DNA from 2 places in the Ruegeria sp. CL6 genome. Region 2 is predicted to be linked to the other one. Evidence: riboswitches for the same ligand, from Rfam matches in the RefSeq annotation. Region 2 holds a riboswitch; the other holds the start of a gene.
What was found. A riboswitch is a leader RNA that binds a small molecule or an ion and turns the genes downstream of it on or off. The one in region 2 is predicted to bind cobalamin.

Region 1 (14,440 bases), on a different contig from region 2:
ACCGGGACAGGAGCCACTTTACACTCGGAATGATTCAAGAGATCGCGCAGCGCATAATAGCAGGGATCTTCGATCACAGCCGTGCGATTGCGATTCAGCAATATGCGCGAGGCCAGCCAGAGGGCGTTCTGCGCACCCATGGTGATCAGGATTTCTTCCGGTCGCGCAGCAATGCCCCGACGGGGCAGGGTGTGTCGGGCGATGAACTCGACCAGCAGCGGATCGTCCTGATCGACGTAATCTCCGGTCAGAGAGTCAAAGTCCTTGTGACCCAAGGCACGCACTGCGCAGAGACGCCAGTTGGCGTGGTCGAAAAGCGTTCGATCTGCCTGTCCGTAGATAAAGGGATAGCGATAATCGCGCCAATCGCTGGGTTTGAACAAAACTTCTCCGTCCGAGAAGCGTCGCGCCAGTGCCGTATTCCAGTCAACGGTTTCATCCCCGCGCTGAACTGGCGAGTACTTTGGTGGCACTGGGGCATTTTGCGAGACATAGTACCCGGATCGGCCCTTGGCAGTCAGGTAGTCATTGGCCAGCAGTTCCGTATAAGCCAGCGTCACCGTAATCCGGCTGACGCCCAGATGCGCGGCCAGTTTGCGGGATGAGGGCAGCTTTTCGCCCACGTGAAAACGGCCCGACAGAATGCCCTCGGCAATCATCTGCTGGATCTGTGCCTGCAGCGTGCCTTGTCCGTTGAGTTCAAGAAAGAAGGTGTCGACCGAAATGCCCATAGGGTCTTATAGGGTGGACTTATGGAGTGAGCAATCTGGACTTACAGGGATTTGTCTATTTGCGTTGACAACGGAATTCGACTCACCTAAATAACTAGAAATCTAGTTTAATGGAGAATGCGACATGTGGGAAACCGCCGCAGCAGGATTTTCGGCCATGGGATCCGAGGCCCGGTTGAAAGTTCTGAAAACTCTGGTCCGGGCAGGTGAGGCCGGTTTGACCGTTGGCGAAATACAGGAACGCACGGGTATCGCGCCGTCTACATTGGCGCATCACCTGCGGTTTCTGGCGGCCGGTGGTGTCGTTGAGCAAGAGAAAATAGGGCGCACAACGATCAACCGCGCCAGCTATGACGAGCTTAGAAATCTGGCGCAGTTCATCTTGTCCGAGTGCTGCGCGGACGAAGTGGGAAAGGCCGCGAACGATGGCTGAATTGACACAGAACCCGAAGATTTCGGGAAAAGCTGCGCTGGACGTGATCAAAACGCCATGGGCGGTGATCGTCGCGATTTTGATCGCCGTGGCGGTTCTGGACCCCGGAAACTGGGTAGAGGTTGTCACTTTCGCAGGCAAGGCACTTGCGCATACCGGGCAATATATTCTGTTTGCTGTCCTGCTTTTGTCTTACCTCAAGGCGACAGGGGCCGAGGTCATGGTCGCCCGCGCCTTTGAAGGGCGCGAAACACGGATGATTTTCCTCGCCGCTCTGTTTGGCGGGTTGGCACCGTTTTGTTCCTGCGAGGTGATCCCGTTCATCGCGGGACTGCTGGCGCTGGGTGCGCCCTTGTCGGCGGTGATGGCGTTCTGGCTCAGCTCTCCTTTGATTGACCCGCCCACCTTGCTGATCACAGCGGGTGCTTTGGGCTGGCCGTTCGCGATCGGGAAAGCCGTGGCTGCTGTCGCTCTGGGGCTATTCGGCGGTTTCGTCGTGCGAGGTCTGATGCGCAGCGGCGCATTCGCGCAGCCGCTACGGGAATACAAACCAGCCGGTTGCTGCGGGTGTGGCCCCAAGCAGGATGACAAACCCGTCTGGCGGTTCTGGCAAGAGCCCGAGCGTCGCCAGCGCTTTCGGTCCGAGTTCGTTCACAACGGCCTGTTCCTGCTGAAATGGCTGGCTCTGGCCTATGTGCTCGAGGCGCTGCTGGTCAGCTACGTTCCGGCTGATCTAATCGCTCGGGTGGTTGGTGGTGAGGGTGTCTTGCCCATCGTCATCGCGGCTCTGGTCGGGATGCCTGCTTACCTGAACTCATACGTTGCACCGCCGCTGCTGGCCGGTCTGACCGAACAAGGGATGAGTGTCGGGGCCGCCATGTCGTTCATGGTCGCAGGTGCGGTCAGTTCGATCCCGGCCATGGCCGCCGTCTGGTCGCTGGTCAAGCCGAAGGTGTTTGCGACCTATCTGGGGCTGGGCATAACCGGAGCCATTATCGCAGGGATCATATTTCAGATGATCTAGTGCGGTTGGGGTCTCTAGCTGAACCCGAAACGCCTAAAAGGAAAAACCGCCCGGTGGTGTCACCGGGCGGTTTTGCGCGATCAGCTTGCTTCGCAATATCGCGGCAGCTTGAAGCGGTATCGCGGTTCGCCACTTTCGATGTAAACGCGTTTTTCTATGCAGGCTTTGTCGCCAACAGTCTGGGAAATCGGCGCTTCGGTGGACGAGATCGATGTCGCGGATCCATCCGGCAACCGTACCGAGGCGATGACCCCGTTCTTGAGATCCCCGTTGATCGGCGTGGCAGACAGGACCGGGACCGTCATGAACGCTTCGTGCTCGTGCCGCCCGTCGTCGTTGAGCAGCAAGAGCGCCGCTGCAACGGCAACGACTCCGACACCTCCCAGCACAGCCAGACCCTTGGTCTTCATAAAGGCATAGATCGACACGGCTCGGTGCGGACCAAATACGGCAGACAATACGTTCAGCATGTGGTTCCCGTTAAAAAAGCCCCGGCCCGTTCAGGCAGGGGCTGTCTGTGCATTAGGGGCGCAGATCGTCTTCGTCTTCATCCTCGGCCCCGCCTTTGGGCAGGTTGAAGAAGCTGTCCGCGTCGATGACCGGCTCGTCGTCTTTTTCTTCGACCGGGTCGTCGGACAGCGAGAATGTTTCCAGACCTTCGATCGCGGTCGGGATTTTTGGCGCGGCGTCCATTTCCAGCGACTGCTCGGTCGAGACCAGCTTGCGGCGTTCGTCATCGCTCATGACGCCACCTTCGGCGGCTTTTTTGGCCGCGGCCTTCTGAACGATCGCATCCAGTTCGGACTGTTTGCACAGACCCAGGGCGACCGGGTCGATCGGCTGCATGTTGGCGATGTTCCAGTGCGTGCGCTCACGGATCGACTGGATGGTGGGCTTGGTGGTGCCGACCAGCTTGGCGATCTGACCATCGCTGAGTTCAGGGTGGAACTTGACCAGCCACAGGATCGAGTTCGGACGGTCCTGACGTTTGGACAGCGGCGTATAACGCGGGCCACGGCGCTTTTCTTCGCCTGCTGCAGCGGCGTTGAACTTGAGCTTGAGCTTGTGCAGCGGGTTGTTCTGCGCGGCGTCGATCTCGTCCTGGGTCAGCTGGTTGTTGGCGATGGGGTCGAACCCTTTGACGCCAGCGGCCACGTCGCCGTCGGCGATGCCTTGCACTTCAAGCTCGTGCATGCCTACGAAATCCGCGATCTGCTTGAAGCTGATCGTGGTGTTGTCCACCAGCCATACGGCTGTTGCCTTGGCCATAAGCGGTTTTGCCATCAGCCCGTCTCCTTTAAATACATCTGTCCCGTCGCCGGAATTCGGCGGCCCCGTGGTCTTGGGGCAGGTTTCCGTTGTCGGGGAACTTGGCCCGTATATAGTCGCGCAAGGTCAAGAAGGGAAGAGGCGAATGCGCCAAGGGATTCTGGGGCTGTTGTTATGGGTTCTGAGTGCAGCGGCGGCGCAGGCCGAGGGCGAAAAGGCTGGGGAATTCGACTACTATGTTCTGGCCCTCAGCTGGTCGCCCAACTGGTGCGCGCGCGAAGGGGATGCGCGCGGCTCGGACCAATGCGATGCGCGCCACGATCACGGCTGGATTCTGCATGGGTTGTGGCCACAGTTTCATCAGGGCTGGCCGTCCTATTGCCAAACCGCCGAGGCTCCACCGTCGCGCCATATGACGCGGGAAATGGCGGATATTCAGGGCACGTCCGGTTTGGCGTGGCATCAGTGGAAGAAACACGGAACCTGCTCGGGCCTCTCCGCGCCGGATTATTTCGCCCTGTCGCGCCATGCTTACGAGCAAGTCGTGCGGCCCGAGGTCTTTCGCAAGCTGGATGAGGCCGTCAAACTTCCGGCCTCGGTGGTTGAAGAGGCGTTTGTGAAAGCCAATCCGGGGCTACAGCCGGACATGATCACCATCACCTGCAAACAAGGCTATATCCAAGAGGTCCGCCTGTGCCTGTCTCGCGATCTTGAACCGGTGCCCTGTGGCCGGGATGTGATCCGGGACTGCGCGGCGACAGACGCCCTGTTCGATCCGATTCGCTAGAGCTTTTTGTTCTGGCAGTCGCGCGCGTATTCCAGCGCCTTGGCCGTGCCCTTCAGGTCTATGGCCATGACGGTTTCCCCTGCCGGATTGTAAACGGTCATTGTGCGGTTCTGAGCAATGGCATTCACAAAGTTCCGGTCGGTGAAAAACACCGTCGCACCCGGCACGCGGTTCTGTTTGAACCCAATGGCGGTGGCGTCAAAGCTATTGCCGTCCAGCTCGAACCGGATGGGATAGCTTTGGCCCTGTTCAATATCCCCCCACGCCTTGTTGAAAACCGTAAAATACCCGCGGTCGCCCAAAGCGTCATAGCCTAGACGAACGACCGACAGATCCTCGTACACCGTCTGGATCAGGCACCCGTTGCCAAGCGCGGGGTCCATCATGATGTTCCAACCCTCGGCAAAGCCTTTGTCGATGAGTTCCTGCGACCAAGCGGCGGTTGCGGTGAAGGCGGCGAGGGTGAGGGCGAGAAGGCGGGTCATGATCTCTTTTCATAGACTGTGAATTAACTTCTCGAACTCTAAATGACACGCAAATCGGAACAAAGGGTTTATCGGTGCCACAAAGTTGAATTTTTCCTTTTGACTTTGAAACGCCAGTTGTGCGTTTGTTGATTAAACCACATTTTCATCTTTCGGAGGCGGCGGCTACTTGATTCCGGGTCCTATTACTCTTCGAGTCTATGTTTTTAGGATACTCACTGCAATTTGCTGTGTAGTCGGACCAGTCGTTTGGGCAGAAGGCGAGCTACCTGAAAAACCCAGTGGTTTCCGATTTGACCCAAACGCCTATTGTGCGACCCACGGATGTCGCAAAGGTCCATCAATCCTTGATCCGCCAATTCAGGAGGAAGAATGGCAACCCTTTGAAAGTACAGATCCGGTGGTTTGGGGGGCCGACGCGTGCCTGGGATATTTCTTGACCAAAGATGAGAGTGCGTGGAATGGCGGCACGACTGAAGATAAGGCTGTCGACAAACACAGCATTTATGTAGTCCTAGGCAATTTCTTGGCGCGTTTTCACGTCTTTGACTGGCCGCCCATTGATGCAGCCAAACCCTATGCGAACTATGGGGTTTTTCAGTGCGAAAATACGCGCTGGCCTGAACACAAGCTGGACGCTGAGCGCAGCACGGAACTGAAAAAGTGGACGGAGTTCAGGCTGTCCAGTGCGAATGGTTGGGTCGGAAGTATCGAAAGCTTTGCCGGGTACTTGAAAGGATCATTTAGGAATGATGCCCTCGGACTAACGGTTCATTTCGAGAACTACAGTGGCGCGCGCGTCCGGTTTGAAGCGGACTATTTGGGGCCACCGGTGCTGATTGACGAAACCGATGGGCTCTATTGACGCGCTACAGCCCGCAACGGCTCACAACTCCTTCCGCGCCCTCAGCGCTGCCGTAATCGTCCCGTCGTCCAGATAGTCCAACTCCCCGCCAATCGGCACACCCTGCGCTAGCGAGGTCAGGCGGACCTGCCCCTCTAGCTGATCGGCGATGTAGTGTGCTGTGGTCTGGCCATCGACGGTGGCGTTCAACGCTAGGATGACCTCGGTAACTCCTTCAGCCATCACCCGGTCCTTGAGGCGGGGGATGCGCAGTTCGTCCGGGCCGACGCCGTCCAGTGCCGATAGCGTGCCGCCCAGAACATGATAGCGGCCTTTGAACACGCCCGCACGCTCCATCGCCCAAAGGTCAGCGACGTCCTCGACCACGCACAGCTCACCAGTCGCGCGGACCTCGCTGTTGCAGATATCGCAGATATCGGTCGTCCCCACGTTGCCACAGTTCAGACATTCGCGGGCGGTGATGGCGACCTGCTGCATGGCATCGGATAGGGGGGTCAGCAGCAGGGCGCGCTTGCGGATCAGGTGCAGCACAGCGCGGCGGGCCGAGCGCGGGCCCAACCCTGGCAGCTTGGCCAACAGGTCGATCAGGTTGTCGATGTCGCTGTTCGAGCTCACTGCGCGCGCTCCTGCAAATGAGCCGGGCAGTGGCGCCCGGCCTGTGTTTCATCAGGAGTGTCTATCAGAACGGCAGCTTGATGTCTGCGGGCAGGCCCATGCTTTCGGTGAGCTTTGCCATTTCTTCCTGCGACCGCTCTGCCGCTTTGGTCTGCGCATCCTTAATGGCGGCAAGGATCAGGTCTTCGACCACTTCCTTGTCGTCGCCGTTGAAGATCGATGGGTCGATGTCCAGACCTTTCAGTTCGCCTTTTGCAGTGGCGGTGGCCTTGACCAGCCCGGCACCGGATTCGCCAACAACCATGATGGTGTTCAGTTCTTCCTGCATGTCGGTCATCTTGGTCTGCAAATCCTGTGCGGATTTCATCATCTTGGCCATGTCGCCCAGACCGCCGAGTCCTTTGAGCATCGTGTTTCTCCTGTAAGTCAGTTTGAAGTCTAAATACGGGCGGCACCCGCGCGGCACAAGGGCCGTAGGTCTCCCGCCCGTCGTCAAGGTCTTTGGCAAGACCTTTCCTCCCGTTGGGCCCGGCAGCGCGGGCCTTGCCCGCGCTGCCGGGCCCAAGTCCGCTCAGGGGTATCGGCGTCAGCCGATGACCCGTGGCGGGCGCGGGAGCATTGCGGGTATTGATTTCGCGAAGGGTTCAATCCTCCTCGAACGGGTCCCATTCGTCTTCGACTTCGGGCAAGGCTTCTGTTTCGACCTTGGCGGCGCGTTCCTCGGGCGTTTCGATCCTTTTGATCCGGGCTTTTGGGAATTGTTCCAGCACCGCCTGAACCAGCGGATGCTGCTCGGCCTGCGCCCGCAGCGCGAGGTCTGCCGCGTCCCTGACCTCGGCGATTGTCGCCGTGTCACCGTCCGATACGACTGATACCGCCCAGCGATTTCCGGTCCAGCGTTGCAACGCCGATCCCAGCCTTTGCGCCAAATCCGTCGGAGCATTGTCGGCCGGAGTGAACTCGATCCGTCCCGGCTGGTACGAAACCAGTCGCACGCCGTTTTCAACCTCGACCAGCAGTTTCACGTCCCGGTTTGTGCGGATCAGTTCGACCACATGTTCAAAGGTCGGATACCGGGCCAAGGCGGTCTGAGTGTCCCGCGCCAAAGCTGCGCTGGGTGCGCCCGCGCCGCCACCTGCTGGCGCCGCGTAAGACCGTGCTGCAGGTGCATGTGCCTGAACGGTGCCGTGCGTCGGCGCTGGCATTCCGCCGCCGGGTCCGCCGTTGGGGGCAGGGGGTGGCGCGTCCTGAAGACGTCTGATCAGATCTTCCGGGGTGGGCAGGTCGGCGACATGGGTCAGCCGGATAATGGCCATTTCCGCCGACATCATCGCATTTGGCGCGGCCGAAACCTCTTCGAGCGCTTTCAACAGCATCTGCCACATCCGGGTCAGGATGCGCATCGGAAGGGCTTCGGCCATCTGAACGCCCCGCGCGCGTTCGTCAGGCGAGACCGTCGGGTCTTCTGCAGCGTCCGGCGTTATCTTGACCACCGAGACCCAATGCGTGATCTCGGCAAGGTCGCGTAGCACGGCCAGTGGGTCGGCACCTTCGGCATATTGGCCGCCCAGCTCCGTCAAAGCTCCGGCGGTATCGCCGCGCAGGATCATGTCCATCAGGTCCAACACTCGCCCGCGATCGGCCAATCCCAGCATGGCCCGCACCTGATCGGCACTGGTTTCCCCGGCACCGTGTGAAATAGCCTGATCCAACAGCGAGGTCGCATCCCGAGCCGATCCTTCCGCCGCGCGGGTGATCAGCGCCAGAGCATCCTCGGCGATCTGAGCGTTCTCGGCAGTTGCGATCTTATTCAGCAGGCCGATCATGTCCTCGGGTTCGATCCGGCGCAGGTCAAAGCGCTGACACCGGGACAGGACCGTCACCGGAACCTTGCGGATCTCGGTGGTGGCGAAGATGAACTTCACGTGCTCGGGCGGTTCTTCAAGGGTCTTGAGCAGAGCGTTGAACGCACTGTTCGACAGCATGTGAACTTCGTCGATGATGTATATCTTGTAGCGTGCACTGGCGGCGCGATATCGGACGCTTTCGATGATCTCGCGAATGTCGTTCACTCCGGTGCGGCTTGCGGCGTCCATCTCCATCACGTCAACGTGGCGGCCTTCCATGATGGCCACGCAGTGTTCGCACTGGCCGCAGGGTTCGATCGTGGCTTTGCCTTCGCCGTCTGGTCCGATGCAGTTCATGCCCTTGGCAATGATCCGCGCCGTTGTGGTTTTGCCGGTGCCGCGAATGCCGGTCATGATGAATGCCTGCGCGATCCGATCGGCCTCGAATGCGTTTTTCAGCGTGCGCACCATCGCGTCCTGGCCCACGAGGTCGGCAAAAGTTTCAGGACGGTATTTACGCGCGAGCACCTGATAGGCGGGGCTTGGAGTTTCGGTCATGTCTGCTCTGTCGGATTCGTATCAGCTTTGCAGCGTAGTGACCCCCGCCGCCTACGTCCACAGCAGGGTGCGATGAATTTCGATTTGGCATGGCAGATCGCAGGAGGTACAGCTTTCGGTAAGTATGTTTGCCCCGTTCGCGGGCTTTCTATGCAGGCTGCGTGGTTTTTTTGGACAAGTTTGAAATCTATCCCGTACCGATTGGTTCCGGCTTGGTGGCCTTGGCTCCGATACCGGGTCGGCATGGGGACTACGCTGGGGATCTGGGAACACTCCTTGAATGGCGGCCAGATCTGGTGATCTCAATGACGACGGACATCGAAATGGCAGATGCCAGGGCGAGCGGGCTGGGACACGATTTGCAGTGCAATTCGGTCAAATGGGTTCACCTGCCGATCGAAGATTTTGGTGCCCCGTCATCAGGGTCGCAAACAGAATGGTCGGAAGTCAGCGCTGCGGCGCTGCGGATACTTTCAGGTGGCGGCAAGGTTCTGGTGCACTGCCGGGGCGGGTGCGGGCGTTCCGGAATGACGGTATTGCGCCTCATGGTGGAAAGCGACGAAACCCCCGAGCAGGCTCTGCGCCGATTGCGGGCCGCAAGGCCATGCGCAGTGGAAACCGCCGCGCAGCTTGCCTGGGCGACGGCACCGGTTCCGCGTGGCGCTTGACGTCACACCCCGAGCTGATGCTGCGCGTCGGACGCTGGTCGCGCCGCAAGTGTTGTCACTTCGAGCATTGCGCACGGCAATTCAGAAACAACTCCGGCTGGCATGAAGGTTGTGTCCTGACCGAACATCAGGTCGGCGTATTCATTTAAGATTGCGGCGGGCGTGTCAGAGCCGATGCCGCAAAACACCCTGATCTGAGCGTGATCCGCGCGAAAACGTGCGGTGCACCCGTCGGCGCAATGAGCCAGCTCGCCGCTGCCCTCCACCTCGAATTCACGGTTGGTCGCAGGCTGCGCGGTCGCCATCGCATCCGCCAATGCGCGCGCCATCTGAGCCAGCGCCGGGCAGGGTCTGCCGGTCCTCTGGCATACCGTTGCCGAAAATTCGTGAGTTTTTGTCTTCCAGATCATACTGCGCCCTCCGCGCGTTGGCCGGGGCATTGGTCAGGAAGGTTCAGCGAACTGAAGACCTGCCCGGACGCCCCGCCCGAGTTTCGGTTTTGGTTCGATGGCAGGTCTCCTGACTTGCGGGTCTTCGCGTTGCCGACCTTCCCAGCCATTTGGCCAGTGGTGTCTCGGCATTGCTCACCGCTTACAGTTGCGGGGGCAGTCGCGGCCTTGGTCCGTTCCGGTTTCTCCGGTTGGGACCGCACCGTGTTCCCTTTTCATCCCGCCCCCAGAGATCGGGAACGAGAACCATCACGCCATCGCTAGCGGGTGAAATCCTTCCGAGTCAAGCGTGCAGTAGAATTCAAACGGACGCATGGTCACTCTTGCGCGCTCTTGACTCTGTGGGTGCAAATGGCCCGATAGGAGAGTGAACCGAACAGTTCAGTAGCTTCGAGAGGGCCCATGTTGGATAACTTGCAGTCGGTGCTGATCGAGGATTTCTTGATTCCCTCTGGCCAGGCAAAATTGTCGGCGCGATTGTATTTGCCGATGACAAAGCCAGAGATTGCCGTTGTCGTGCACGGCGCGACGGGTGTTCCGCGAGATTACTACCAGCACTTCGCTCACTGGCTGGCGGCCGAACAGGGTATCGCCTGTCTGACCTACGACTACAGCGATTTCGGCGATTCCCTGACAGGGCGGAGGCAGGACGCGCAGGCGACAATGGCGGGTTGGGCCTTGAATGACATGCCTGCGGCGCGCGCCGAAATGCGTAGACGGTTCCCTAACGCGCAACAGTGGAGCATCGGTCATTCCCTTGGTGGCATGCTCGGCCCCGTTTCGCCCGATTGTGAACAGATCGACCGTATGATCTGTATTTGTTCGGGTCTGGCGACTTTGTCAGATCACCCGTGGCCCTACCGCGCCTTGGCTTCGATGTTCTGGTACGGCCACGTGCCTCTGGTTGTAAAATCTTTGGGGTACCTTCCGGGCAAGGCCACCGGGTTTGGCGCTGATCTGCCGTCAGGTGTGTATTGGCAGTGGCGCGATTGGTGCACTGCGCCCCAGAATTACCTGCCCGAAATCGGAAAAAGCCTACCGGCTGCGGACTGGTCCAAGCACGGAAAGCCCGTGGAATTGTTTGCGCTTGAAGACGACCAACTGGCGCCGCCAAAGGCCGTGTGGCGTCTGGCCAACCTTTATGGTCCAAGTGCACGTCGGAATCTGTTGTCAGCGCAAGATTTTGGATTGAAACAGATTGGGCATATCGGAATCTTTGCACGCCGAAGCGCCGCCATTTGGCCCCGTTTGATCGCCTGACGCGGTAACAAATATTCGGTTTGGAGAAGTGAGAGGTTGGACATCGACCCAAGCGGGGCTCGTTGTGGCTGCTTCCTTCCGGACCTGACCAGGTTGGCGAGGCGCTCGCCCGCGCCAACCTCTCAGGGGTCGATATAGGCATCTGTCGCGCAAATGACAACCCGTCAGAGTGTCAATCGAATTTGCGTAAACCCACTGTCGTCCTGCTCGATTGGTTTTGGGTCGAATTCGTCCAGTTCGGCCAAGTGTTGCAGGGCTTTGGCCCCGGTTCTCAGGATGGCAAAAGCGCCTGGCACTGGCGCAAGCGTGAACGGAGGTTTGGCGTTGTCCAGCGGATCAGGGTCGGTCACTCCAGACAGGTAATCCCGCAGGGTGCGTTGAATTGGCAAGACCGGCAGGGGAATTTGCGGTGCGCTATCAACAAATGGAAAATGCCCGCCGCCATTTGCCCTGTAGTTGTTCAGGGCAACTACGAAAGACTGCGACTTGCAAATGGGGTGGCCGTCGAACTGCAGGTCGCGAATCCGGCTGTTCAATGGGTTGGTCATGTCGCCGCCCATATCGAAACGGGCAGGGTGGCTGAGGTCGATCTGGTAGGTCAGACCGTGCAGGACATCAAAGTTGTGACCGGCGCGCCCGGGGCTCAATAAGTCTCGCTGGTGGCCCGGCTGCATCTGGTTGAGGACACTGGCCGACATTTCGAGCCATTCCTTCACTTGCTCTGCCGTGACGATGACGGCCATCAATTCGTTCGGAAAAATGCTGAGGTCGTGAACATGGCGCAAGCGGATCTGGCCCGGCGGCACGTCGGTAAAAAAGCGCGGCCCGGCACGGCCCCCGAATTTTGAAGGCGAAACCGCCGATAGGACCGGAAGGCTCTCGAGCGGGGTGCCTTTCAGGTAGGGCCGCAGGGCCGCAGCCTGAGCCGATGCCACCAGCGCAAGCCCACGATCCGCAGCGCAAAAACTGAAGTAGCTGTGCAGATGCCGCCGTGTTTTCCCAACAGGCTGGTCAGATATCTTTCGCGTAGCAGCATGTGCTTCGGCAAACAGGCGTTGAATTTCCGGGTCTTCTACTGGCGGGTTCAGAGGCGCGGTGGGCGATATGGGGCGCAGGTCTGCGCGTTGGCTGGTGACCCTCCATTTTCCGTTTTGTTCCGCGCTGAGGTTCAGGTCAATCACCCCCAGATGCGACCCCGCAGCGCCGGGCATCACGACCGGCTTTCCATGGACGAAACCTTTTTGCCAATCGACATGCTCCAATCCGTCATGCGCAGCCCCGGGAAGCGTCAGATGCGAATGTCCAGCGATGATCGCGTCGATGCCACCCACGGCCGCCAAGGGGATAATGGCGTTTTCGATCAGGGGTTCCGGCGCCGAAGTGCCCAGCCCGGTATGCGCCAGCGCGATTATCAGGTCGCATCCGGCAGACTTTAGCTCTTTCGTTTTGGTTCGTGCGCAAGTCACGATGTCGTCTATGTCCACGACACCTTTCAAATGGTTGGCCTCCCACTTGGCCGTTTGCGGAGGCAGGACAGAAAAGACGCCAATTTTCAAAGGGGCTATCTGCCCGTTTGCGCTGATGGAGCGGTCTAGAATCGCTTGGCTTTGCCAGATCGGAGCCGCGTCCTGCCGGGTGGCATTGCTGCAAAGAACCGGGCACGGTGCCTGCCCCATCACTCGATCCAGGACATCCAGTCCGAACCCGAAATCGTGGTTACCCAATCCAATCGTGTCATATCCGAGCATGTCGAACGCCTGCATCAGGATGTGACGTTCATCTGTTTGCCCAACTGCCCACTCTCCGATCGGAGCACCCTGCAGCGCGTCGCCATTGTCGAATAGCAGAGCCAGGTCTCCGCGCTCCTCGGCCTGCGCCCGCGCCTGTTTGATCAGGCTTGCGGTGCGTGTCAGGCCGATGGAAGGGTCCGGGCTGTCGCTGTAGTAATCAAACCCGGTCATATTCATATGCAGGTCTGTCGTGGCCAGAATTCGGACCCGCGCTTTCGTCAAAGAGGAAGAAGGTTTCAAAACTCTACTTTTGGCAGTTTTTTTATTAATCAATTTCAACAAAAAGAGTATTCAGCGCAAAGATCAAGATGAGCCGCGGGTATTTAACGCCGCGGGTTCTTTTTCCGGTCGGTATGAATTGCCATTGCAACGCCATCGTTGTCATGGCAGCCCTGTGCGGACAACCCAAAGGAACTGCAATGAAAAACGCTGAGCATGTGACATTTGGTGGTTCTGGCCTGGATCGTGCGGCGCATATTCGTGGAAACGCTGATGAAATCGCGTCGGCCCGGGCGAACCCCGGGGCGCGGTGTCTGTTGCTGTGGCGGGGTAAACTGCTGGCCCAGGGCGAGGCGCTGGATCGGCTGGGCTTTGTTCCGATGACACATGGCTTGGTTGAAAACGGACCGGGCGGGATTACCGAGGAACCGATCTTTCTGGGTATTTCCGACGACTCGCCAGTGTTCGCGGTCGATATTTCAAACTGGGCCGCAGATGATTTGGATTTATCTCAGGTCGGCGCTTTTGTTGACCGGTCAGAGCAACAGCATCCTGACCTACCCGCAGGGTTTGTGTTTGCTGAACTGCGTCGAATCATGACCCGGTTATCGGCGCGCGACGCTGAATTGGCGGCGTCCGCCAAGGCGGTAATCGGCTGGCACGAGACGCATCGGTTTTGCGCCCGCTGTGGCGCGGCCAGCGAGATGTCTCAGGCGGGATGGCAGCGCAGTTGTCCGTCTTGCGGTGGGCAGCATTTCCCGCGAACGGATCCTGTCGTCATTATGCTGATCACGCATGGCGAATCCGTTTTGATGGGGCGGTCTCCTGGGTGGCCCGAAGGGATGTATTCCCTGCTGGCGGGATTTGTCGAGCCGGGCGAGACGCTGGAAGCCGCCGTCAGGCGCGAGGTAATGGAGGAGGCAGGCGTGCCGGTAGGTCAGGTGACGTATCTGTCCAGCCAGCCCTGGCCGTTTCCAGCATCGTTGATGTTTGGGTGCGCAGGTGAAGCTCTTTCGAGGGACATCATCATTGATCCTGTTGAGATCGAAGATGCGATGTGGGTCAGCAAGTCCGAGATGATGCAGGCGTTCGCAGGTGAGCATCCAAATCTTTTGCCTGCGCGCAAAGGTGCCATCGCGCATTTCCTTTTGCAGAACTGGCTTGCAGACACCTTGGACTGACAAAATACTGGGCTGAAAAGTATGAGAGCCACAATCTGAAATGCAATTCACGGCGCGCGAAGATATCGAAGCCCCGATCAACTCAGTGTTCGAGATGGTAGCTGATTTTGAACGCTTTGAGCGTATGGCCATGCGTCGCGGTATCGAGGTGCGGCGGATGTCGGGGCACATGGGAGTCGTTCCCGGTACTACTTGGGAAACCGAGTTCAGGCTGCGCGGTAAGCCGCGCCACGTCGAAATATTGATGGCCGAGTGTGAG
Region 2 (14,440 bases):
GCCACTACGATCGAACCGCGCAAAGACCGCGCCGACCGCATTCGGCGCAACGCGGACGCGTTGGGGCAAGACCGGCTGGACGTGGTGCATGGCACTGCGCCTGACTCTCTGACCTCGCTTCCAAAGCCCGACGCTGTCTTCATCGGCGGAGGTCTGAGCACCGCCCTTCTGGAATGGATCAGTGAAACACTACCGGCGGGGACGCGATTGGTCGCAAACGCCGTGACATTGGAAAGCGAAGCGCTGCTGGCTCAGTGGCACGAGGAACTGGGCGGTGAGCTGTTGCGGATTGAACTGGCGCAGGCATCGGCTTTGGGCCCCCGTCGCGGGTGGAAGTCATCCTACCCGGTCGTCCAGTGGAGCGTGACGCTATGATTGTGGCGGGCCTTGGTTTTTCGTCATCTGCGACGGTCGAAAGCCTGCGAGCAGCCTATGATGCGGCGTCCGCTGGTCACGACATTTCGGCCTTGGCGACGGCCAGCGACAAAGAAGGGCATCCGGCTCTGGCAGCCTTTGCCGACGCACTGGCCCTGCCCTTGCACTACGTGGCGGCCAGCGAACTGGCCGGACAACGCACCCTGACATGCTCGAACCGTAGCCGGGCTACGTATGGCACTGGCAGCGTATCCGAAGCATCCGCTCTTGCTGCTGCTGGGCCTCAGGCCCGGTTGCTTTCCCCCAGACACATATCGGACGACCGGCTGGCCACCTGCGCCTTAGCCATCGGAGGACAATCATGACCGTTCATTTCATTGGCGCCGGACCCGGTGCCGCCGACCTGCTGACCCTGCGCGGCCGAGACATCATCGCGTCGTGCCCCGTGTGCCTGTACGCAGGCTCGTTGGTGCCCGAGGAAATCCTTGGTCACTGCCCCGAAGGGGCGCGGATCATCAATACCGCCCCCATGGATCTGGACCAGATCATGGCCGAGATCGAAGCGGCGCATAAAGCGGGCCAAGACGTCGCGCGTCTGCATTCCGGCGACCTGTCGGTCTGGTCCGCAATGGGCGAACAAATTCGTAGGCTGAAAAAGATGGGAATCCCCGTCAGCGTCACGCCGGGCGTGCCCTCGTTCGCTGCTGCGGCGGCGGCGCTGGGGACCGAGCTGACACTGCCCGGTCTAGCGCAATCCGTGGTTCTGACCCGGACGCCGGGCCGCGCGTCCTCGATGCCCGAAGGTGAGACGTTGGAAAACTTTGCCCGCACAGGAGCAACGCTGGCCATCCACCTGTCTATCGGCAATCTGGACAAAGTGCTCGCCGACCTGATCCCGGCCTATGGAGCAGACTGCCCCGTCGCCGTTGTCTATCGCGCAAGCTGGCCGGACGAGCGCATCATTCGCGCCACGCTAGACACGCTAAAGGATGCGCTGGACGAAAGTATCTCGCGCACGGCTCTGATCATGGTTGGTCCGGCTTTGGCAGGTGAAGGATTTGACGAAAGCTGCCTGTATTCCAAGGATTACGACCGCCGCTATCGTCCACAGAGCGCGGACAGCCCGTGGTCAAGCTGGAGCCACGGCGATGACTAACCCTCCGGGTCTGCTGATTTCCGCTCCGTCTTCGGGGACTGGAAAAACCACCGTCATGCTGGGGCTTCTAAGGGCGCTGGCCGAAGATGGGCTGACCGTGCAACCGTTCAAAAGCGGACCGGATTATATCGACCCGGCCTTCCACAGGGCGGCTGCTGGTCGTGCCTCGTTCAATCTTGATAGCTGGGCGATGGGAGAGCCGCTGTTGGCCGCAATCTCGGCACAAGCCGAGGGCGCGGATATCGTTGTGGCCGAGGGGTCGATGGGCCTGTTCGACGGTGTTGCCAAGCCCGGCGAGCTTGGGCACGGCTCTAGCGCGGAAACCGCACAACGGATGGGGTGGCCCGTCGTTTTGGTGCTGGATGTCGGGGGGCAGGCACAATCTGCGGCGGCAACGGCGCTGGGATTTCGGATGTACAATCCCGATCTTCCTTTTGCAGGCGTAATCCTAAACCGCTGCGCCAGCCCTCGTCACGAACGTTTGACACGGCTGGGCATGGAACGCGCCGGGTTACCTGTTTTGGGCGTCTTGCCGCGCCGGGGCGACCTAACGCTTCCTGAGCGGCATCTCGGTCTGATTCAAGCTGTTGAGCACCCTGACCTTGAAAGCGCAATCGTTGGATATGCCGCGTTTCTTCGGGAACACGTGGATCTTGAGGCCATCAAGCGTGCGGCTTCCTCAGGCCCCAAGAGGCCATCTTCATCCGCGCTGCCGCGGCCTCCGGCGCAACGAATCGCGCTGGCTCGGGACGCGGCGTTTTCCTTTACCTACCCACACTTGTTGGAAGGGTGGCGCGCAGCAGGGGCAGAAATTCTGCCCTTTTCACCACTGGCGGATGAGCCGCCCGCACCTGACGCGGATTTGGTCTGGTTGCCGGGCGGCTATCCCGAGCTTCACGCAGGCACACTCGCCGCTGCCACAACGTTCTTAACCGGCTTGCGCAAACACGCAGAAACCAAGCCCGTTCACGGTGAGTGCGGAGGTTACATGACCCTTGGACAAGCCCTTGTCGACAAGGAAGGCGCCCAACATCAGATGGCAGGATTGCTGGGACTGGTCACGTCCTATGAGAAGCGCAAGTTCAACCTTGGGTATCGCCGGGCCGAACTGTTGGCCCCGATGCCCGGATTTGACGTCAAGACACCGCTAAGGGGACACGAATTCCACTACTCCTCCATTCTCGAACAACCGGACGCACCATTGGCGCGCGTTTTCGACGCTGAAGGAGCTGAAGGGCCGCAGACCGGGTCGGTACGCGGCAATGTGACCGGCACGTTCTTTCACCTGATCGCGGAGGCCACGGCATGAGCGGGTTTGTCTCATTCATAGGTTCCGGCCCCGGCGATCCTGACTTGCTGACGCTGAAAGCAGTGGACCGGATGCAAAAGGCGGATGCCGTGCTGTTTGACGACCTCAGCAGCGGACCGATCCTGTCCCACGCGCGGGAGGATGCTGATCTGGTTGGAGTCGGCAAACGGGCGGGACGGCCCTCGCCCAAGCAGGATCACGTTAGCCGACTATTGGTTGATTACGCCAATACCGGCGCACGTGTTGTGCGTTTGAAATCGGGCGATGGGGGCTTGTTCGGACGGCTCGAGGAAGAACTTGTCGCCCTGCGCGAAGCTGGCATCGAGTACGAGATCATTCCGGGCATTCCTTCGGCGGTCGCCGCTGCGGCCGCCGCTGGTATTCCCCTAACCCGTCGGCTGACCGCCCGGCGCGTGCAATTTGTCACAGGCCACGACGTCAGCGGCAAACTGCCCGACGATCTGAATCTGCCCGCTTTGGCCGACCCGGACGCAACCACCGTTGTTTTCATGGGCAAACGGACTTTCCCCCTTCTGGTCAGAGCGCTACACGATCACGGCCTGCCGCTGGACACCCCGGCATTGATGGCCGAATCCGTGTCGACACCCGACCAGAAATTGCATCGCTCCTCGGTCGGTGAACTCTCCGAGAAGTTGGAGGCTGAGATCGGCACAGCCCCTGCCCTGATCCTTTACGGCCCATTGGCAGAGCTTGAAGATGTTTGATCTGACCCTTGTCGGCATCGGTACCGGCAATCCCGACCACGTCACCTTTCAAGGCGCAAAAGCCATTCGGTCGGCGGACCTGATCCTGATTCCCCGCAAGGGTGAAAACAAGGCCGATCTTGCAGGGCTGCGTGAGGAAATCATCCAAGCCGTGACTGATACGCCTCCTCAGATCGCCTATTTCGATATCCCTAAACGCCGCTCGGATGACGGATACCTCCGCGGCGTGGACGAATGGCACGATGCTATTGCCCTTCGTTGGCAACACGCCATATCGGCCCACCCAAAGGCGCAACATGTCGCCCTGCTGATCTGGGGCGATCCGTCGCTTTATGACAGCTCGCTGAGAATTGCGTCGCGCCTGAACCCCCAACCGGAAACTCGGGTGATTCCCGGCATTACTGCTTTGCAGGCGTTGACCGCCGCCCACGCGGTTCCGATCAACGAACTGGGCGCGCCGTATGTCGTGACAACCGGGCGCCGAATCCGAGAGGAAGGATGGCCGCGAAACGCCTCGAAAGTCGCTGTCATGCTGGACGGGGAATGTTCTTTCCAGAGCCTTGAGATGAAAGACTATGACATTTGGTGGGGCGCCTACGTGGGAATGAAAGAGGAAATTCTGATCCAAGGCCCGCTGGCCGAAGTCTCTGGGCGGATTTTGAAAACCCGTGCGCAAGCCCGCGCAGACCACGGGTGGATCATGGATGTCTATTTGCTGAAAAAGCGCGGTATCTGACGCAAAAGGTCGCAAATGGCGATTGCGCCCCTGCCCTCATAAGGGCTAAATGGAGGCGTCTGGTCCTGCCGGAGAAATCCGGATGCTAAGAGGGAATTTGGTGCGACTGCCCATGCAGTCAAGTCCAGAGCCGCCCCCGCGACTGTAAGCGGAGAGCCCTTGTTCAACCAGCCACTCCTGATTTCAGGGGGAAGGCGAACAGGGGCATCGACCCGCAAGCCAGGAGACCTGCCAGGCGAAAAATTGAAACACCGGCCGTCGGGTGCGGCGGCAAAGGAGAAAAAAGATGGCAACACAAACAACAACGGCATCCGCATCGCGCGCTGGCTTCTTTCCGGTCATGTTCGCAGTGGTTCTGGGCCTGGGCGTTATCACGCTGACCGGGCATGTTCAGGCAGCCGCCCTGCACGACGCAGCGCACGACGTTCGTCACGCGACCGGCTTCCCCTGCCACTAAGACCATGTTTAGCCGTATTCTAACCAGCGCGTTGTTCGCTGGTGCTGCAGCGGGGCTGATTGCCGCCTTGCTGCAGTTGGTCTTTGTGCAACCTGTGCTGTTGCACGCGGAGCTGTATGAATCAGGCGAGTTGGTCCATTTCGGCGGAGAGGCCGTCAGCGCTCACCCTGAGCTGCCGGGCATGTTCTCGGACCTGTTCCGCGACGCCCTGAGCGTGATTTTCACCATGCTGACCTATACCGGCTACGCCTTGGTGATGGTGGCGCTGATGTCGGTAGCGGAAGGCAATGGGCACAAGATTGACGGTCGAACTGGCGTGCTTTGGGGTCTGGCCGGATTCGTCGCGTTCCACCTTGCGCCCGGCTTTACGCTGGCCCCTGAGGTGCCCGGAGTTGCTGCGGCCGACGTTTATGCGCGTCAGGTCTGGTGGTTTGCCACCGTTGCGGCTGCGGTAGTCGCCATGTGGCTGATCGCATTCGGCGGAAACCTGATCAGCTACGTGATCGCGGCTGCTCTGCTTCTTGCGCCTCATCTGATCGGAGCGCCGGAGCCGGATGTATTCACCGGACCTGTCCCAACCGAGATCGGCGCGCTGTTTGCCGCTCGTGCTTTTGGTATCGGACTGGTGGCTTGGGTCCTTGTCGGTGCCTTCGCCGGTTATTTCTGGCAGCATGAAGGCCAACGCACCGAAGCAACAGCCTAATCATCGGACAGACACGCGCGCCGGGCTTCACCCGGCGCGTTTTCTTTTTGTTTTCAAGGAACTGAAATGGCACGTTCACTTGCCCTCTTTGCAATCGGTCTTGTTTTCGGCGGGGGCGCTGGTTTCGTCGTTGCCGCCGCAAACGGGGTCACTTTCGACGGTCACGACCACGGAGATCCGTCACACCACTCAGGCACTGCCGCGGAATCGGTGGCGCATGATCACTCTGCCACCGTGAACCTACCCTCAGGCGAAAACGCGCCTGACGTCTCTGTCGCGCTAACGAAAGATCCAATGGCGGGGTGGAACCTGCACGTCATGCCCGAGAACTTCCGGTTCTCACCGGAGAACGCCTCGACCGAGGACAAACCCGGAGAAGGCCACGCACATGTTTATGTCAACGGCGAAAAACTGGCGCGGCTCTATGGCAACTGGATGCATATCAGCGACCTGCCGAAAGGTGAGGTCGAGGTGGCTGTCTCGTTGAACTCGAACAGCCACAGCGCACTGACCGTTGACGGCGCACCCGTCAGCGCCACGATCACGGTTCAGGTCGACTAAAGCGCGGGAATGCGCGCGCGCAAGCACATCCGAAGCCGCCCGCATGGACGGGCGTCTTCGATCCATCCTTCTGGGCTGCTCAGGTAGGTGAGGCAAGTCGCGGCGATATCGTCCGCATCCGCCACCACATCGACCCCCGAAAACACGTAAGACGCCCGCCCCTGCCCTTGCAGCGCCAAGGCTGTGGGTTCAGCGCAACTTCTGAAACAGGCTTGGTCGCCCAATGTTACCTGATCCTGCAGGCCAGCTGTTTTCAGCGCTTGCTGCACTGCCTGCAACTCAGCCGCGTGGTCGCGGGAACCGGAACAACTCTTGCAGATCAATAAGCGTATCTGATCCAAAGCAGACCTCGTTTCCTGTCATCCGCCTGTTTCTGAGCCTTTATGATCCGCCGCGCAATCCTGAAAGCGCACAAGATTGTGACTGCGCGGCGCAGTTGTTTCTGGCAAGTTTCGCTTGGGCACGTCTCAGGAGATCGTCATATGAAAGCTCTCTGGTTTGCGTTGGCAATTTTACCGCTGTCTGCTTGGGCCGAAGGGCCGCTGACCGGTTGGGCTATCTATCCGACCGAGAAAACCTTTGCCGACTTGGTGACTGACACCAAAAAAGCCGTCAAAGAAAACGGGCTGATCGTTGTGACGCAAGCTGGGCCAACCAAAGCAGCCGCTGCGCGCGGGATCACTATTCCGGGCAATCTGGTCATAGGTGTTTTCAACAATGACTACGCGGTAAAGGTTCTTGGGACATCCGTAAACGCGATGATAGAAGCCCCGATCCGGTTTTACGTTACCGAAAACCCCGATGGCACCGCCACGTTGTCTTACAAGACGCCCAGCTTTGTTTTCTCACCCTATTTGCCTGAAGGCGGTGACACGCTGAAAGACATAGCGTCAGACCTGGACACAAAGTTCCAAATTATAGCCGAAACCGCAGTCAATTAGTCACACTGGCGTGATCCGCCTTGCGTCCCGGGCTGTCCTCCGCAATCTGCTGTGAAACAGTTTATCGGAGCACGACTGATGCAGGACCTTTCGCCGCGCGCTGCGGACCTTCTGGCCGAACGTCTTTACGAGGCCGGGTGCCGCCACGCCTTTGGCATGCCGGGTGGTGAAGTTCTGACACTGGTGGACGCGCTGGAACAGGCCGGGATCACCTTTCACCTGACCAAACACGAAAACGCAGCAGGCTTCATGGCCGAAGCCGTGCATCACCGCGACGGCGCGCCGGCCATTCTGGTCGCGACGCTCGGCCCCGGCGCGATGAACGGGATCAACGTGGTCGCCAACGCCCTGCAGGACCGGGTGCCCATGATCGTGCTGACCGGATGCGTCGACGCGGATGAGGCGCTGACCTATACCCATCAGGTCATGGATCACGCGCAGGTCTACCGCTCGATCACCAAAGGGACCTTTACGCTTACTGCAAAAGGCGCGGATATCATTGCGGACAAAGCCGTTTCGCTGGCCAACCAGCCCCGTCCGGGTCCGGTGCATATTGATGTGCCCATCTCGGTCGCGGATACCCGCGTATCGGGTGTCAAACGTCGCAGGCTCACCAAACCCGGCGCGGTCGCGCCCGAGGGGAATTGCGTTGAGAAAGCCCGGCGCTGGGTCACCGAGGCTGAACGCCCCATCGCCATTGTCGGACTTGATGTCCTCTACGATGACTCACGCAACGTCGTGCAGGCGTTTCTGGAACACTTCAACATTCCATTCGTCACCACCTACAAAGCCAAGGGCGTTGTGCCCGAAGATCATCCCTTGTGCTTGGGCGGTGCGGGTCTGTCGCCGTTGGCAGATAAGCACTTGGTGCCGTTGGTCGAACAGGCGGATCTGGTGCTGTGTCTGGGCTACGATCCGATCGAAATGCGCCCCGGCTGGCGCGAGATTTGGGACCCTGATGAGAAACGGGTCATTGATATCTCGGCCGTGGTCAATGACCACTACATGCATCAGGCCGGGTTGAATCTGGTGGCCGATACCGGTGCTACGCTTGAAGCGATTGCCAAGGGCAACCCCGCCCGCAAAACCTGGCCCGGCGATGAGCCTGCCAAGGTCAAATCCGCGTTGGCCCAGGCTTTTCCAACCGATGATGAGTGGGGACCGGCTGCCGTCATCGCTGAAACACGGGCTGTCCTGCCGCTGGAAACGCTGGCCACGGCTGACAGCGGGGCGCATCGCATCCTGCTTAGCCAGATGTGGGAATGTGCCGAGGAACGTGGGTTGATCCAGTCCTCAGCCCTTTGCACGATGGGCTGCGCCGTTCCTATGGCGATCGGCCTGAAACTGGCCGAGCCCGACCGCCCCGTGATCAGCTTTTCCGGGGACGCCGGGTTCCTGATGGTCGCCGGAGAGCTTTCGACCGCCGCCGAATTGGGCGGCAACCCGATATTTCTGGTCTTTGTGGACGCAAGCCTTGCCCTGATCGAATTGAAACAGCGGCAACGGCAGATAGGAAACAAGGGCGTAGACTTTGACCGCCACGATTTCGCGGCAATGGGCCGGGCTTTTGGCGGCAGCGGCCATACGGTCCGCAATCGTTCCGAGTTGCGCGCGGCGCTGGACGCTGCGATGAAGTCCAAAACATTCACTGTGATCGCCGCAGAAATCGACCGAGGAGGCTATGATGGCCGGATCTGAAGGCCCGCTCAAAGGCGTAAAGGTATTGGACCTGTCTCGCATCCTTGCGGGGCCGACCTGCACTCAGCTTCTGGGAGATCTGGGTGCCAACGTGATCAAGATCGAAAACCCCGCAACCAAAGGGGACGACACACGCCAATGGGGGCCGCCCTATGTGGCAGATGCCGACGGAAACCCCTCGGACCTGAGCGCATATTTCATGTCGACCAACCGCAACAAGAAATCGGTCGCCATCGACATCGCGACAGCCGAAGGTCAGGCCGAGATCAAAAGGCTGGCCTCGCACGCGGATATCCTGATCGAGAATTTCAAACCCGGAGGGCTGGCGAAATACGGGTTGGATTACAAGGCGTTGTCGCAAGAGCTTCCCGGACTCGTTTATTGTTCGATTTCGGGCTACGGGCAGACAGGGCCGAATTCGTCGAAACCCGGCTATGACCTGATGGCGCAAGGGTATGGCGGCATCATGTCCTTGACCGGCGACCCCGAGGGCGCTCCGATGAAGGTGGGTGTGGGCATCGCGGATGTGATGTGCGGGATGTACGCAACCGTTGGCATTCTGGCCGCGCTTCGCCATCGTGACCTGACCGGAGAGGGCCAGCAGATCGACCTTGCGCTTGTGGATGCTCAGATCGCATGGCTGATCAACGAAGGGGCCAACTACCTGACCTCTGGCGACGTTCCACAGCGGCGCGGAAACGGCCATCCGAATATCGTGCCTTATGATGTTTATGAAACATCGGACGGCCACGTCATTCTGGCGGTCGGGAATGACAGCCAGTTCGGGCGTTTCTGCGACTTTATCGGACGCACGGAATTGGCCGATGACACCCGTTTTGCCACCAACCCGGCCCGTCTTGAAAATCGGGACGCGTTGAACGCGATCCTTCGCCCCGCCGTTCGGTCTTTTGACACAGAAACCGTGATTACCGAGCTTGAAAACCGCAAAGTGCCCGTCGGCCCCGTGCAGACAATGGATCAGGTATTTGACACCGAACAGGTCGCGGCAAGGCAGATGCAGATTGCAATGCAGGCAGACCCGGCCGAGGTGAAATTGATCGGCAATCCGCTCAAATTCTCGCGCACGCCTGTCACATATCGTGCGGCACCGCCGGTCTTTGGAGCGGATACTCAGGATGTTCTGAACGCTGAAAATCCGTTCAAAGATTGAAACACAACGCCGAATTAGGCGGCATGTTGCTGAAACATGCCGTTGAATCGGCGGTTTTTTTCACGTTTTACACACACGGCCTTTCACCAATTCGAGAGGTTGGTCGATACTGATACGACGCCGCTAGAGTCTCTGATAAGTCGAATATTGTAAAAAATTCTCAACTGGATCGGACCACAAGCATGAAACAAGACGTTTTCGGACAGATGAACACTCTGAGCCACCCGGCAAGCGTCGATGCGTGGAACGGAGTGCTGCTTGGGTTCATGGCGCACGCTGCGATCACCCCGCAGCACTTGGGCACAGTGCTCGAGCTTGAGCCCGACTTTGCATTGGGTCATGCGGTCAAAGGGTTGTTCCTGGTTCTCTTGGGTCGGCGTGAAATGATGCCCGTTGCGACTGACGCCCTGGCTGCCGCAAATGCCGCGATGGAGCGCCAGCCGGTCACAGATCGCGAACGTCTGTACGTTGATGCATTGGGCCTTTACCTGTCCGACCTGCCCTCGCACGCGATCCAGAAGTTCGAGGAAATCTTGCGCGCACATCCGCAGGATACGCTTGCGATGAAGCTCAGCCACGCCACCCGGTTTGTTCTGGGCGACTCCGCTGGGATGCGCCGCTCGATCGAACGGGTGATGCCCGCGTATGAACCCGACCACGCAGGGCGCGGGTATCTGCTGGGCTGCCACTCTTTCGCGTTGGAAGAAACAGGCGCCTACGAAAAGGCCGAGATTGCTGGTCGTCAGGCATTGTGGATGGTGTCCGACGATGCATGGGGTCTGCACGCCGTGGCCCATGTGCACGAAATGACAGGCAATGCTCAACTGGGTCTGGACTGGCTGGCCGGGCGTGAGGACGCCTGGACCCATTGCAACAACTTTCGCTATCACGTCTGGTGGCACAAGGCGCTGATGCATCTGGATCTGGGTCAGGTCGATCAGGTGATGGAGCTGTACGACAACTACATCCGTCAGGACAAAACCGACGACTACCGCGATATCTCGAACGCGACCTCGCTGCTGTCCCGGCTCGAGCTTGAGGGCGTCAATGTCGGCAACCGCTGGGAAGAATTGGCGGACCTCAGCGCCACGCGCACAGAGGACGGCTGCCTGATCTTTGCCGATCTGCACTATCTGTTGGCCCTCACAGGCGACAATCGCCCCGAGGCAACCGGAAAGATTCTGCAACGCATCCAGAAAGACGCCCAGCGCAATCACGGCGACACACCGATCCGCATGTCCGACCCGGGGATCGCTGCGGCCAAAGGGCTTGAAGCCTTTGGCGAAGGTCTTTATGGCGAGGCCTTCAACTTTTTGTCGAACGCGCGCGACCGTATGCAACTGGTAGGGGGCAGCCATGCCCAACGTGATGTTTTTGAGCGAATAACGATTGACTCCGGCCTGCGCGCCGGGCGCTTGGATGATGTCGAGCGCATCCTGGACGACCGCCGGTCCAAACGGGCTGGTGGAGAGGACAATTATGCCCTTGCGCGCCGCGCTCTGATTGACGCGGCCCGCGACAGCGGCGACGCACAAAGCGTCCCAGCTGAATAACAAAAAGACTAAAGAAGGACAGAAAACGTATGGCGACTGCATCGCCCGCTTCTGATTTTGCGCCGGTGGCGTCCTCGACGGCTGCCCCTGCCCGCACGCGCGACCCGCGCCTTGATTTCTATCGCGGCATCGCGATGTTCATCATCCTGATCGCCCATATCCCGAACGACCCTTGGGCCAAATGGATTCCCGCTCGGTTCGGGTTCTCGGACGCAACCGAGATTTTTGTGTTCTGCTCGGGCATGGCTTCGGCCATCGCGTTTGGCGGTGCCTTTGTGCGCAAGGGCTGGTGGATGGGCACAGCGCGCGTCGCCTATCGCATCTGGCAGGTATACTGGGCGCATATCTGCCTGTTCTTCTTTGTGGCAATGTCGATGGCCGCGCTGGATCAGACCGGGCTTTTCGAGAAAACCTACGTCTCGTCGCTGAACCTACAGCATTTCTTCAACGACCCTGCCCCGCAAATGGTCGGGCTGTTCACGCTGACATACGTTCCGAACTACTTTGACATCCTGCCGATGTATCTGGTCGTTCTGGCCCTTATGCCCCTGTTCATGGGCCTGCACCGGATCGGATTCTGGGCCGTTGCCACCGCTTCCATTGCGATCTGGTTGGTCGCACAGACGGGTGCGCTGGCCTTGCCCGCCGAGCCGTGGTCAGAGCGGCAGTGGTTCTTCAACCCGTTTGGCTGGCAGTTGCTGTTCTTCACCGGCTTTGCCTTCATGCGCGGCTGGATTCCTGCCCCGCCAGTGTCAAAAACACTGATCTGGGCAGCGGCGCTTTTCCTGATCCTCTCGATGCCGTTCGGGTCCTGGAAAGTGTTCATGTGGATCAATGCGGCAGCCCCTGACCTTGCCGACGAAATCCGCAAGGTCTGGCCCGTGACCAAGGAATTCCGCGACAAGACCGAGTTTGGCTTATTCCGCTATATTCACTTCCTGTCCTTGGCCTATCTGGGCTGGGTTGTCGCAGGTGAACACGGCCACCGCCTGATTGCCACCGGGCACGGGGCTGCCGCGCGGGTGTGGCAATTCCTGTTGACCGTCATCACCAAAGTTGGGCAGCAATCGCTGGCTGTCTTCGTTTTTTCCATGGCAGCAGCACGACTTATCGGCGTCGGCCTGGACCTGAGTGGGCGGGATGTTGCCAGTGTATTTGCCGCCAACATGATTGGCTTTGCCATGATCATCGGCGTCGCATACATGGCCGCCTGGTTTAAGTCACAACCCTGGAAGTCGAAAAAATGAATTTCACACGTCGCGCATTTCTGGCCTCAACCTCGGCGCTTGCATTCGCCCCGGCGACCTTTGCGGTAGGTGGTGAAGTTCCTTTCCAGCGCGATGACGTGATCGCGCTTGCCCGTGATCTGGCCAGTCGGCCATTTGCGGAACGGGAAATGGTCCCGCAGGAATGGCAGGATCTGACCTATCAGCAATACCGTTCGATCCGGTTCCGTCTGGATCGCGCGCTGTGGTACGAGACCGAGACGCCGTTTAACGTCGATTTCTTTACACCCGGCCTCTACTTCCCCCGCACTGTCAAAGTGTCCACGGTCGAGGGTGGCATGGCCACACCGGTCGCTTTCGATCTGTCGATGTTCGACAAGTCCGAAGACGTGCCGCAACTGCCCATCGACGATACGCTGGGCTTTTCAGGCCTGCGCCTGCGGACCGAGATGCACCGCCCCGGCGAGACAGACGAGTTCTGCGTCTGGCAAGGGGCCAGCTATTTTCGCGCTATCGGGCTGCACGAAGTCTACGGCCTATCGGCGCGCGGTCTCGCCCTGAAAACCGGCGACCCGGACGGCGAGGAGTTCCCGGAATTCATCCGCTTTTGGCTGGAACGACCTGAACCCGGCCAGCGCAAAATGGTTGTGCATGCCCTGATGGACAGCCCCAGCGTGACCGGTGCCTATCGGTTCAACGTCACCGCCGGCGCGGATTGCGTGATGGATGTCGAAGCCACGCTGTTCCCGCGAGAGGACCTGACCCATGTGGGTATTGCACCGGGAACCTCGATGTTCCTGTTCGATCAGACCAACCACAGCCGCTTTGACGATTTCCGCCCCGCCGTCCACGACAGCGACGGGCTGTTGATCCGCAACGGCGCCGGAGAAGTTCTGTGGCGGCCATTGGCCAACCCCACCCGCCTGCAGATTTCCTCTTTCGTCGACCTGAACCCGCGCGGTTTCGGCCTGATGCAGCGCAAGCGGGAATTCTCGGACTACGCCGATCTTGAGGCCAATTACCACAAACGCCCCAGCCTGTGGGTTGAACCGAACGGGGACTGGGGCAAGGGCACCGTAACGCTGGTGGAAATTCCGGCCGATCAAGAGATTTATGACAACATCGTCGCCTATTGGCGGCCGATGGAGCCATATGCGGCAGGCAGTCAGGTTGACCTGTCCTATCGGCTGATCTGGGGCGAAGAACCGCAGCGCACCCCAATGCCGCGCGTGATCAACACGGCGATGGGTGACAACACCTTTGGCGAAGGCCGTCTGGCTGTCATCGACTTTGAGCCCAGCGATCTGTTCGATGATCCCGAGGCGATGACCATCTTCGTGGACTCGCCCCACGCTGAAACCTCGGATGGCGTATTGCAGCGTAACCCCGATACGGGTGGGTTGCGGCTGGCGTTCTCGTTCCAGCCGGGTGAGCGTAACCACGTCGAACTGCGCGCTCAGTTGATGAAAGACAAGCAACCGGCCTCTGAGGTCTGGCTGTACCGTTGGACCACATGAGCCACGACCTTCATATCATGCCGCCAGAAACCCCTTTGGCGATGCCAGCGCAAGATTTCCGCGCGGGGTTCCGTGATGCGCAGGTGCCGGGCGGCAAGCGCCCTTCGGCTGGTTTCTGGCGCGCGCTTGCGTTCTCGCCCGCGATGGCGGCGACGCTGGGCTTGCTGTGGGTCATGGCGGACTGGTTTGCGGCAGAAGGGATCAATCTGGTGGAAGGCATTCTTCTGACCCTGATCTCGTTCAATTTCTTCTGGATCGCCTTCACGGTCTGCACTGTTCTTCTGGGCATGATCTCGCTGTCCCGGCAAGAGC

Region 1: another riboswitch for cobalamin. It lies ahead of ACR0LH_RS17065 (hypothetical protein); the one in region 2 lies ahead of ACR0LH_RS03480 (CbtB domain-containing protein).

What each region holds. Positions count from the first base shown of each region.
Region 1 is NZ_JBQFPR010000006.1:155,319-169,758, forward strand. It holds gene pdxR (MocR-like pyridoxine biosynthesis transcription factor PdxR) at 1-731, opposite strand, end outside; gene ACR0LH_RS17010 (metalloregulator ArsR/SmtB family transcription factor) at 856-1,164, shown strand; gene ACR0LH_RS17015 (permease) at 1,157-2,188, shown strand; gene ACR0LH_RS17020 (hypothetical protein) at 2,269-2,658, opposite strand; gene ACR0LH_RS17025 (DUF1013 domain-containing protein) at 2,711-3,472, opposite strand; gene ACR0LH_RS17030 (ribonuclease T2 family protein) at 3,603-4,244, shown strand; gene ACR0LH_RS17035 (hypothetical protein) at 4,241-4,729, opposite strand; gene ACR0LH_RS17040 (hypothetical protein) at 5,166-5,594, shown strand; gene recR (recombination mediator RecR) at 5,616-6,209, opposite strand; gene ACR0LH_RS17050 (YbaB/EbfC family nucleoid-associated protein) at 6,274-6,618, opposite strand; gene ACR0LH_RS17055 (DNA polymerase III subunit gamma/tau) at 6,854-8,614, opposite strand; gene ACR0LH_RS17060 (protein-tyrosine phosphatase family protein) at 8,785-9,282, shown strand; gene ACR0LH_RS17065 (hypothetical protein) at 9,285-9,611, opposite strand; cobalamin riboswitch at 9,775-9,997, opposite strand; gene ACR0LH_RS17070 (alpha/beta hydrolase family protein) at 10,134-10,991, shown strand; RNA gene ffs (signal recognition particle sRNA small type) at 11,018-11,116, opposite strand; gene ACR0LH_RS17080 (bifunctional 2',3'-cyclic-nucleotide 2'-phosphodiesterase/3'-nucleotidase) at 11,156-13,063, opposite strand; gene nudC (NAD(+) diphosphatase) at 13,201-14,181, shown strand; gene ACR0LH_RS17090 (SRPBCC family protein) at 14,222-14,440, shown strand, end outside.
Region 2 is NZ_JBQFPR010000001.1:692,598-707,037, forward strand. It holds gene cbiE (precorrin-6y C5,15-methyltransferase (decarboxylating) subunit CbiE) at 1-375, shown strand, start outside; gene ACR0LH_RS03455 (cobalamin biosynthesis protein) at 372-740, shown strand; gene cobM (precorrin-4 C(11)-methyltransferase) at 737-1,531, shown strand; gene ACR0LH_RS03465 (cobyrinic acid a,c-diamide synthase CobB) at 1,524-2,840, shown strand; gene cobA (uroporphyrinogen-III C-methyltransferase) at 2,837-3,565, shown strand; gene cobF (precorrin-6A synthase (deacetylating)) at 3,558-4,301, shown strand; cobalamin riboswitch at 4,345-4,551, shown strand; gene ACR0LH_RS03480 (CbtB domain-containing protein) at 4,588-4,758, shown strand; gene ACR0LH_RS03485 (CbtA family protein) at 4,763-5,461, shown strand; gene ACR0LH_RS03490 (hypothetical protein) at 5,528-6,022, shown strand; gene ACR0LH_RS03495 (DUF1636 family protein) at 6,019-6,363, opposite strand; gene ACR0LH_RS03500 (DUF302 domain-containing protein) at 6,505-6,963, shown strand; gene ACR0LH_RS03505 (thiamine pyrophosphate-binding protein) at 7,042-8,661, shown strand; gene ACR0LH_RS03510 (CaiB/BaiF CoA transferase family protein) at 8,648-9,832, shown strand; gene ACR0LH_RS03515 (tetratricopeptide repeat protein) at 10,015-11,385, shown strand; gene ACR0LH_RS03520 (OpgC family protein) at 11,415-12,632, shown strand; gene ACR0LH_RS03525 (OpgD/OpgG family glucan biosynthesis protein) at 12,629-14,128, shown strand; gene mdoH (glucans biosynthesis glucosyltransferase MdoH) at 14,125-14,440, shown strand, end outside.